One region of the Microbispora sp. GKU 823 genome, then DNA from elsewhere that is predicted to be linked to it. Evidence: predicted binding sites of a transcription regulator. Region 1 holds the regulator's gene; the other holds the start of a gene.

The links. Region 1 encodes LexA, which represses DNA repair genes until DNA is damaged. Its sites were predicted from a motif close to TCGAACANNTGTTCGA; they were not measured.
Region 2: a site for LexA is predicted at 2,032-2,047, ahead of ruvC (crossover junction endodeoxyribonuclease RuvC). Genes of this name have one in related genera too.

Annotation. Positions count from the first base shown of each region.
Region 1 covers NZ_MWJN01000116.1:17,444-21,227, reverse strand. The annotation lists gene B1L11_RS52985 (cellulase family glycosylhydrolase) at 1-1,043, shown strand, start outside; gene lexA (transcriptional repressor LexA) at 1,131-1,847, opposite strand; gene nrdR (transcriptional regulator NrdR) at 2,279-2,749, shown strand; gene B1L11_RS37895 (vitamin B12-dependent ribonucleotide reductase) at 2,883-3,784, shown strand, end outside.
Region 2 covers NZ_MWJN01000046.1:27,978-31,761, reverse strand. The annotation lists partial or broken gene ruvB (Holliday junction branch migration DNA helicase RuvB) at 1-649, opposite strand, end outside; gene ruvA (Holliday junction branch migration protein RuvA) at 745-1,365, opposite strand; gene ruvC (crossover junction endodeoxyribonuclease RuvC) at 1,362-1,964, opposite strand; gene B1L11_RS51715 (sterol carrier protein domain-containing protein) at 2,086-2,766, opposite strand; gene eis (enhanced intracellular survival protein Eis) at 2,757-3,272, opposite strand; gene B1L11_RS23640 (YebC/PmpR family DNA-binding transcriptional regulator) at 3,343-3,784, opposite strand, start outside.

The DNA.
Region 1 (3,784 bases):
GCTCCTGCTGGGGCTGCGGCGACGAGTCGCGCGACTGGCGCCTGGCGGCCGAGCGCGCGGGCAACGCCATCCTGTCCGTGCAGCCCAACTGGCTGATCTTCGTGGAGGGCGTGAGCTGCCCGAGCGGCGGCCTGTCCAACGTCTGGGACAACGACACCAGCAACGACGAGGACTGCGGCTGGTGGGGCGGCAACCTCACCAAGGCCGGGCAGTACCCGGTGCGGCTGAACGTGGCCAACCGGCTCGTCTACTCGCCCCACGAGTACGCCACGTCGGTCTACCACCAGGCGTGGTTCGACGACCCGTCGTACCCGGCCAACATGCCGGCCATCTGGGACAAGTACTGGGGCTACCTGTACAAGCAGAACATCGCGCCGATCATGGTGGGCGAGTTCGGCACCACGCTGGCCAGCAACATCGACAAGATCTGGCTCCAGGAGCTCATGAAGTACATGGGCAGCGGGGTGAACGGCATGTCGTTCACCTACTGGTCGTGGAACCCCAACTCGGGTGACACGGGCGGCATCCTGAAGGACGACTGGGCGACGGTCGACCAGGCCAAGCAGAGCATCATCTCGCCCTATCTGATCCCGCCCACGGGCGGCAACCCGACGCCGCCGGTGTCGCCCTCGGCCTCGCCGAGCGTGTCCCCGTCGGCGTCTCCGTCGGTCTCGCCGTCGGTCTCGCCGTCGGCGTCTCCCTCCGCGTCGCCGTCCGCGTCTCCTTCGTCGCCCGGTGGGAAGACGTGCACCGCCACGTACAAGGTCGTCAACCAGTATCCCGGCGGATTCCAGGGCGAGGTCACGGTCAAGGCGGGGTCGTCCGCCATCTCGGGCTGGACCGTGAAGTGGGCCTTCCCGAACGGCCAGAGCATCAGCCAGCTCTGGAGCGGCACGCTCAGCGCGAGCGGGTCCAACGTCACGGTGACGAACCTGGCCTACAACGGCGCGCTGGGCGCCGGGGCCTCGACCACGTTCGGCTTCAACGGCAGCTGGTCGGGCACCAACGGCGTTCCGTCGCCGGTGAGCTGCACCGCCTCCTGACGGCGAACCGAACACGGCAGAGCACAAGCCCGGCGCTCACGAGAGCGCCGGGCTTGTCCCTGTGCGGCGTCCGGAACCGGCGGACGGTTACAGCTTGCGCAGGACGGCCGTCACCTTGCCGAGCACGGTGGCCTCGTCACCGGGGATCGGCTCGTAGTTGGGGTTGTGCGGCACCAGCCACACGTGCCCGTCCTTGCGCTTGAACGTCTTCACGGTGGCTTCGCCGTCGATCATGGCGGCCACGATGTCGCCGTTGTCGGCGACCGGCTGCTGCCGCACCACGACCCAGTCGCCGTCGGCGATGGCGGCCTCGATCATCGAGTCGCCGGAGACCTGGAGCAGGAACAGCGTGCCCTCGCCCACGAGCTGCTTGGGCAGCGCGAACACGTCCTCGATGCTCTGCTCGGCGAGGATGGGACCACCGGCGGCGATGCGGCCGACCAGCGGCACGTAGGCCGCGGTGGGCCGGTTGAACCCGGACTCCTCCTCGGAGGTGGCGTCGGGGTCCACCCACAGCACCGGCTCGCCCGGCAGCCGGACCTCCAGGGCCCGGGGCCGATGCGGGTCACGCCGAAGGTAGCCCTTACGCTGGAGCGCCGTGAGCTGGTGCGACACGCTGGAGGTGCTGGTCAGCTGGACCGCTTCCCCGATCTCCCGCATGGACGGCGGATAGCCGCGCTGCTGGACCGAGTCGCGGATCACCTCGAGGATCTTCCGCTGCCTGGGGGTGAGGCCAAGCGAGTCGCGCCTGCGAACCGCGAGGTCGCTGACGCCATCCGCTTGCTCACTTCGGTCACTCACGATGCCACCTCTCAATCCGTGTTCCTCATGTCGCACAGAGCGACCGTACCGCGATTCAAGATCACCGTCAAACAATTGTTCGATATCCAGCGAAATCGCCGATCTCGCCGTCCACCTCATCGTACGGGAGTTCGATCGATCCCGTGTTCGATTTCCCCGATCTTCTCTGTGTGCTGTACGCCCAGGTCAGAAGCCGTACGGAAATCGGCCGGAAAAGGCTCGTAAAGGGCGTATTCCGCGACCCGTGGGGCAGGTGATGCGCCCGTGACTGGAGGCGCGACACGCGCGCCGAGCAGGCACTTCCCCTCCCGTGGCCGGTTCGACTTGCGTTCAAGGTCGGGCACTCCTACGGTTGGACCACAACATCTAGTAGTCACAGCGGTGTAAGTTCACCACACCTTGTGTTCCGGATGTGCGTTCAGGGAGGCGATGAAGTGCACTGTCCGTTCTGTCGCCATCCGGACACCCGGGTCGTGGACAGCCGTGCTGCCGAGGACGGGGCGGCGATCCGCCGCCGGCGCACCTGCCCCGAGTGCGGGCGCAGGTTCACCACGCAGGAGACCGTGCTGCTGATGGTGAGCAAGCGCAGCGGAGTCACCGAGCCGTTCTCCCGGGAGAAGGTCATCGCCGGCGTGCGGCGGGCCTGCCAGGGGCGTCCGGTCAGCGAGGACTCCCTCGCCCAGCTCGGGCAGCGCGTCGAGGAGAGCATCCGGGGCACCGGCGCGGCCGAGATCGCCTCCCACGAGGTGGGCCTGGCCATCCTGGGCCCGCTCCGCGACCTCGACGAGGTGGCCTACCTGCGCTTCGCGTCGGTCTACCGGGGATTCGAGACGCTGGCCGACTTCGAGGCGGAGATCGAGCAGCTCAGGGCGGCCAGAGGCGACCGGGAGCCGATCGAGGAGTGAGCGCCTCCCGGGAGACCGGGACGGGGCGGAGGCGGCGGCACGGCGCCGGGTGCGGTGGCCGCGGCGCGACGATGAGGTTGTAACGAGCGTGGTCCGAAAGAGGGGCTCCACCGGGCCCTGGGAGGGGGAAGTCATGACGGAGACCGTGAGCGGCACCGTATCGGGCACGGGGGGCCGGGCCGGCAAGCGCCCGCGCAAGGGCCTGAAGATGAAGCGCGTCTTCACCACCCCGGGTGTCCACCCGTACGACGAGGTCCGCTGGGAGCGGCGCGACGTCGTGATGACGAACTGGCGGGACGGCTCGGTCAACTTCGAGCAGCACGGCGTGGAGTTCCCGGACTTCTGGTCGGTCAACGCGGCCAACATCGTCACCACCAAGTACTTCCGCGGGGCGGTGGGCACCCCGCAGCGCGAGTCGAGCCTCAAGCAGCTCGTCGACCGGGTCGTGGGCGTCTACACCAGGACCGGCCTCGAGAACGGCTACTTCGCCTCCGAGGAGGACGCGGAGATCTTCGACCACGAGCTCAAGCACGCGCTGATCCACCAGATCTTCAGCTTCAACTCCCCGGTGTGGTTCAACGTCGGCACCCGCTCGCCCCAGCAGGTGAGCGCCTGCTTCATCCTGGCCGTGGACGACACCATGGAGTCGATCCTCGACTGGTACAAGGAAGAGGGCGTGATCTTCAAGGGCGGCTCCGGCTCTGGGGTCAACCTCTCCCGCATCCGCTCGTCCAAGGAACTGCTGTCCAGCGGTGGCACGGCCAGCGGCCCGGTCTCCTTCATGCGCGGCGCCGACGCCTCCGCCGGCACCATCAAGTCGGGCGGCGCCACCCGCAGGGCGGCCAAGATGGTCGTCCTCGACGTGGACCACCCCGACATCGAGGAGTTCATCGAGACCAAGGCGCGCGAGGAGGACAAGATCCGCGCGCTGCGCGACGCCGGGTTCGACATGGACCTCGGCGGCAAGGACATCGTGTCCGTCCAGTACCAGAACGCCAACAACTCGGTGCGGGTCTCCGACGAGTTCATGCGCGC
Region 2 (3,784 bases), on a different contig from region 1:
GAGCGGCGGGCGATCTCGTAGGCGCCCTCGTCCGGCAGCTCCACCGACAGCAGCCGCGCGGAGCGCCGCAGCACCTGCTCGAGCTCGGCGACCTCGTAGAAGTCCATGTGGGCGGTGAAGCCGAACCTGTCGCGCAGCGGCGCGGGCAGCAGCCCCGCCCGGGTGGTGGCCCCGACCAGCGTGAACGGGGCGATGTCGAGGGGGATCGAGGTGGCGCCCGGGCCCTTGCCGACGACGATGTCCACCCGGAAGTCCTCCATGGCGAGGTAGAGCATCTCCTCCGCCGGGCGGGCCATGCGGTCGGATCTCGTCGATGAACAGGACCTCGCCCTCGGTCAGGCGTGGACACGGATCGCGGCGAGGTCGCCGGCGCGCTCCAGCGCCGGCCCGAGGTCATCCGCAGCGGCGCGCCGAGCTCAGAGGCGATGATCATGGCGAGCGTCGTCTTGCCGAGCCCGGGGCCGCCGCTCATCAGGACGTGGTCGGGCGGGCGGTTGCGGCGCAGGGCGCTCTCCAGCACCAGCGACAACTGCTCGCGCACCCGGCCCTGGCCGATGAACTCGTCCAGGCGCCGGGGACGCAGCGCGGCCTCGATCGCCCGCTCGTCGCCCTCGGGTTCCGGGGACACGAGATCCCGCTCGAAGCTCACTCGACACCATCCGCTCGGCCTGCCGGGACCCGTCCGCTTCCCGGTGAAAATTTCATCGAACCATCAGCCCGCCACACACCACACGGCTCACGAGGTCACCGCACGCTCAGCGCCCGCAGGGCGGACTTGAGCAGCGCGGCCACCTGGGGGCTGCGGCCGGCCGCGATCTCCGCCTCGGCCTCCGCGGTGACCGCCGCGACCGCCTCGTCGGCGTCCCTGGACGAGTAGCCGAGCCCGACCAGTCCCGAGTGGACCTGGTCGCGCCAGACGGGTGCCGCCGCCGCACCGTTCAGCGCGGCGTCGACGGCCGCCGCCGGGGTGCCGAGCTTGTCCTTGAGTTCGAGCACGATGCGCTGCGCGCCCTTCTGGCCGATGCCGGGCACCATCGTCAGGGCCTTGATGTCGGCGCTCGCCACCGCGACCCGCAGCGCGTTGGGCGCGTGGACCGCGAGCATGGCCAGGGCCAGGCGCGGCCCGACCCCGCTGGCCGTCTGGAGCAGTTCGAAGACCGTGCGCTCGTCGTCGGAGGCGAAGCCGTACAGCGTGAGCGAGTCCTCGCGGACGACGAGCGAGGTGGACAGCCGGGCGGGTTCGCCGACGCGCAGCCCGGCCAGGGTGCCGGGAGTGCAGTGGACGAGCATTCCGACGCCGCCCACCTCGACCACGGCGCTGTCGGCCCCGATCGCCGCCACCTGCCCCGCAACGGATGCGATCACCGCGTGTTCCCTCCCCGGTCCGGACGCCCGGCCGCGACTTCGCCGGGCCTCCCAGTCCTACCAGAGCCCGCGGGGACCGTACCCCCGGAACGGGCCCGGGCCAGGGCGTCGCCCAGGCGGTGCTGCACGCCGCCGCGCCAGACGTGGCAGATGGCCAGGGCGAGCGCGTCGGCCGCGTCCGCGGGCTTGGGCATGGCGTCGAGCCGCAGCAGCCGGGTGACCATCGTGCCGACCTGCTTCTTGTCGGCGTTGCCGTTGCCCGTGATGGCGGCCTTGACCTCGCTCGGCGTGTGCAGCGCGACCGGCAGCCCCCGCCGGGCGGCGCAGACGATCGCGACGGCCGACGCCTGGGCCGTCCCCATGACCGTACGGACGTTGTGCTGGGCGAAGACCCGCTCGACGGCGACCGCGTCGGGCCTGATCTCGTCGAGCCAGCGCTCGATCTCCGCCTCGATGACGACCAGCCGGGACCCGATGTCGTCGTCGGCCGGGGTGCGGACCACCCCGACCGACAGCAGGCTCAGCGGCGCGCCCGGACGGCCCTCCACGGCGCCGAGACCACACCGCGTCAGCCCCGGGTCCACGCCCATCACCCGCAGTTGGGGCAACCGCACCGGCACGCCTCCCTGATCCCGGCGGCGCGGCCACCGCGCGGCCGCCACTGCGCCGAACATCTGTTCGGTCGGTCACTCTATCGCGATCAGCGGCCGAGCGGGTGCGTCAGAAGTAGTCGATCATGTACGCGCTGCAGCCGAACGCGGCGTCCAGCGCGTCGTCGGCGTCGGGAGAGCCGCCGGTCAGCAGGCCGGCGCGGCGGAGCGTGGCCGTGGGCACCCCGGCGAACAGCGCGGACATCCCGCCGATCGTGAGCCGCGTCGCGTCCCCGTGTGCCCCCTCGCCACTCGCCACATCCCGCCGCGTCACGGAGCCGGAGCCGCCGTCCACCCGCAGCAGCCATGCGCCCGCGTTGCCCGGGCGCCGGGAGTCGGTCACCTCGACGGGGGTCTCGACGCGGACCCCGGCGGGGAAGCCCCGCCCCTCGACCGCGGCGGGCAGGTCGATCAGCCGGAACATCCACCGGGTCTGGGTGACCTCGTCCTTCGACCGCTCCCGCAGCATCCAGAGCACCGGGTCGGCCGGGTCGACGCAGGCGGTCACCGACTTCGCGACGGACGAGGCGCTGCCGACCATCGACCACAGGGCCCTGGCCGTCGCCTCCGACCCCGCCAGCAGGTTGTCGACCTCGATGTTCCCGTCGCTCCACCGGTAGACGACGAACCCGTCCTCGGCCAGATAGCAGAAGTCGTCGTCGTCCTCCAGCCACAGCCGCCAGGTCCGCTCGTCGAAGCACAGCGGCCCGCTCGCGCGCGTGGCGGCGTGCACCCTGCCGATCAGCGCCACGAGCTCGCCGCGTCGGCGGGACCCATCCGGCGCAGCTTGACCGCGCCGGCCGCGCCGCCGGGGCCGCCCAGCGTGCGCAGCGCCTCGGAGGGCAGGGTGACCCGCTGGAGCACGCCGGCGTGCTCGTACCCCGCGCTCCGGTACAGCGGCGTGGTGGCCGGGTAGAGCGCGGAGACCGCGTGGCCGAGCTCCGCGCAGCGCTCGATCGCCGCGTCCATGAGCGCCCGGCCCACTCCCCTGCCGCGGTCCTCCGGCGCCACCGTCACGCTCGCCACGCCGCCCATGGACTGCGGGCGGCCGTGCCACCACTGGACGTACGGGTTGACCCTGGCCGTGCCGAGGAGACGGGAGCCGTCGAAGGCGCCCAGGTAACGGCCTTCCGGCAGCATCGGGGAGACGAGCTTGCGCCAGGTCTCGGCACCGCCGCCGGACAAGGGGCCGAAGGCGCGCCTGCGGTTGTCGAGGACGGCGTCCAGGTCGTCGCTCGTGAGATGACGGATTTCCACAACCGGCCAAGCTATGCGGGCACCGGCGGCCTCTGCCACCGGTTTTCCGCCCCTCTGCCCGGCTCCGGCGTCAGGCCTCGACCTTCTCCATGACCTCGTCGCTCACGTCGAAGTTCGCCCAGACGTTCTGCACGTCGTCGCTGTCCTCGAGCGCGTCGATGAGCTTGAAGACCTTGCGGGCGCCCTCCTCGTCGAGGGGGACGTTGAGCGTGGGGACGAAGCTCATCTCGGCCGACTCGTAGTCGATGCCCGCGTCCTGCAGCGCCTTGCGCACGGGGATCAGGTCGGAGGCCTCGCAGACCACCTCGAAGTTCTCGCCGAGGTCGTTGACCTCCTCGGCCCCCGCGTCGAGGACGGCCATGAGCACGTCGTCCTCGGTCAGCGACCCCTTGGGGACGATCACGACGCCCTTGCGGTTGAACATGTACGACACCGAGCCGGGGTCGGCGAGCGAGCCGCCGTTGCGGGTCAGCGCCACGCGCACCTCGGACGCCGCGCGGTTGCGGTTGTCG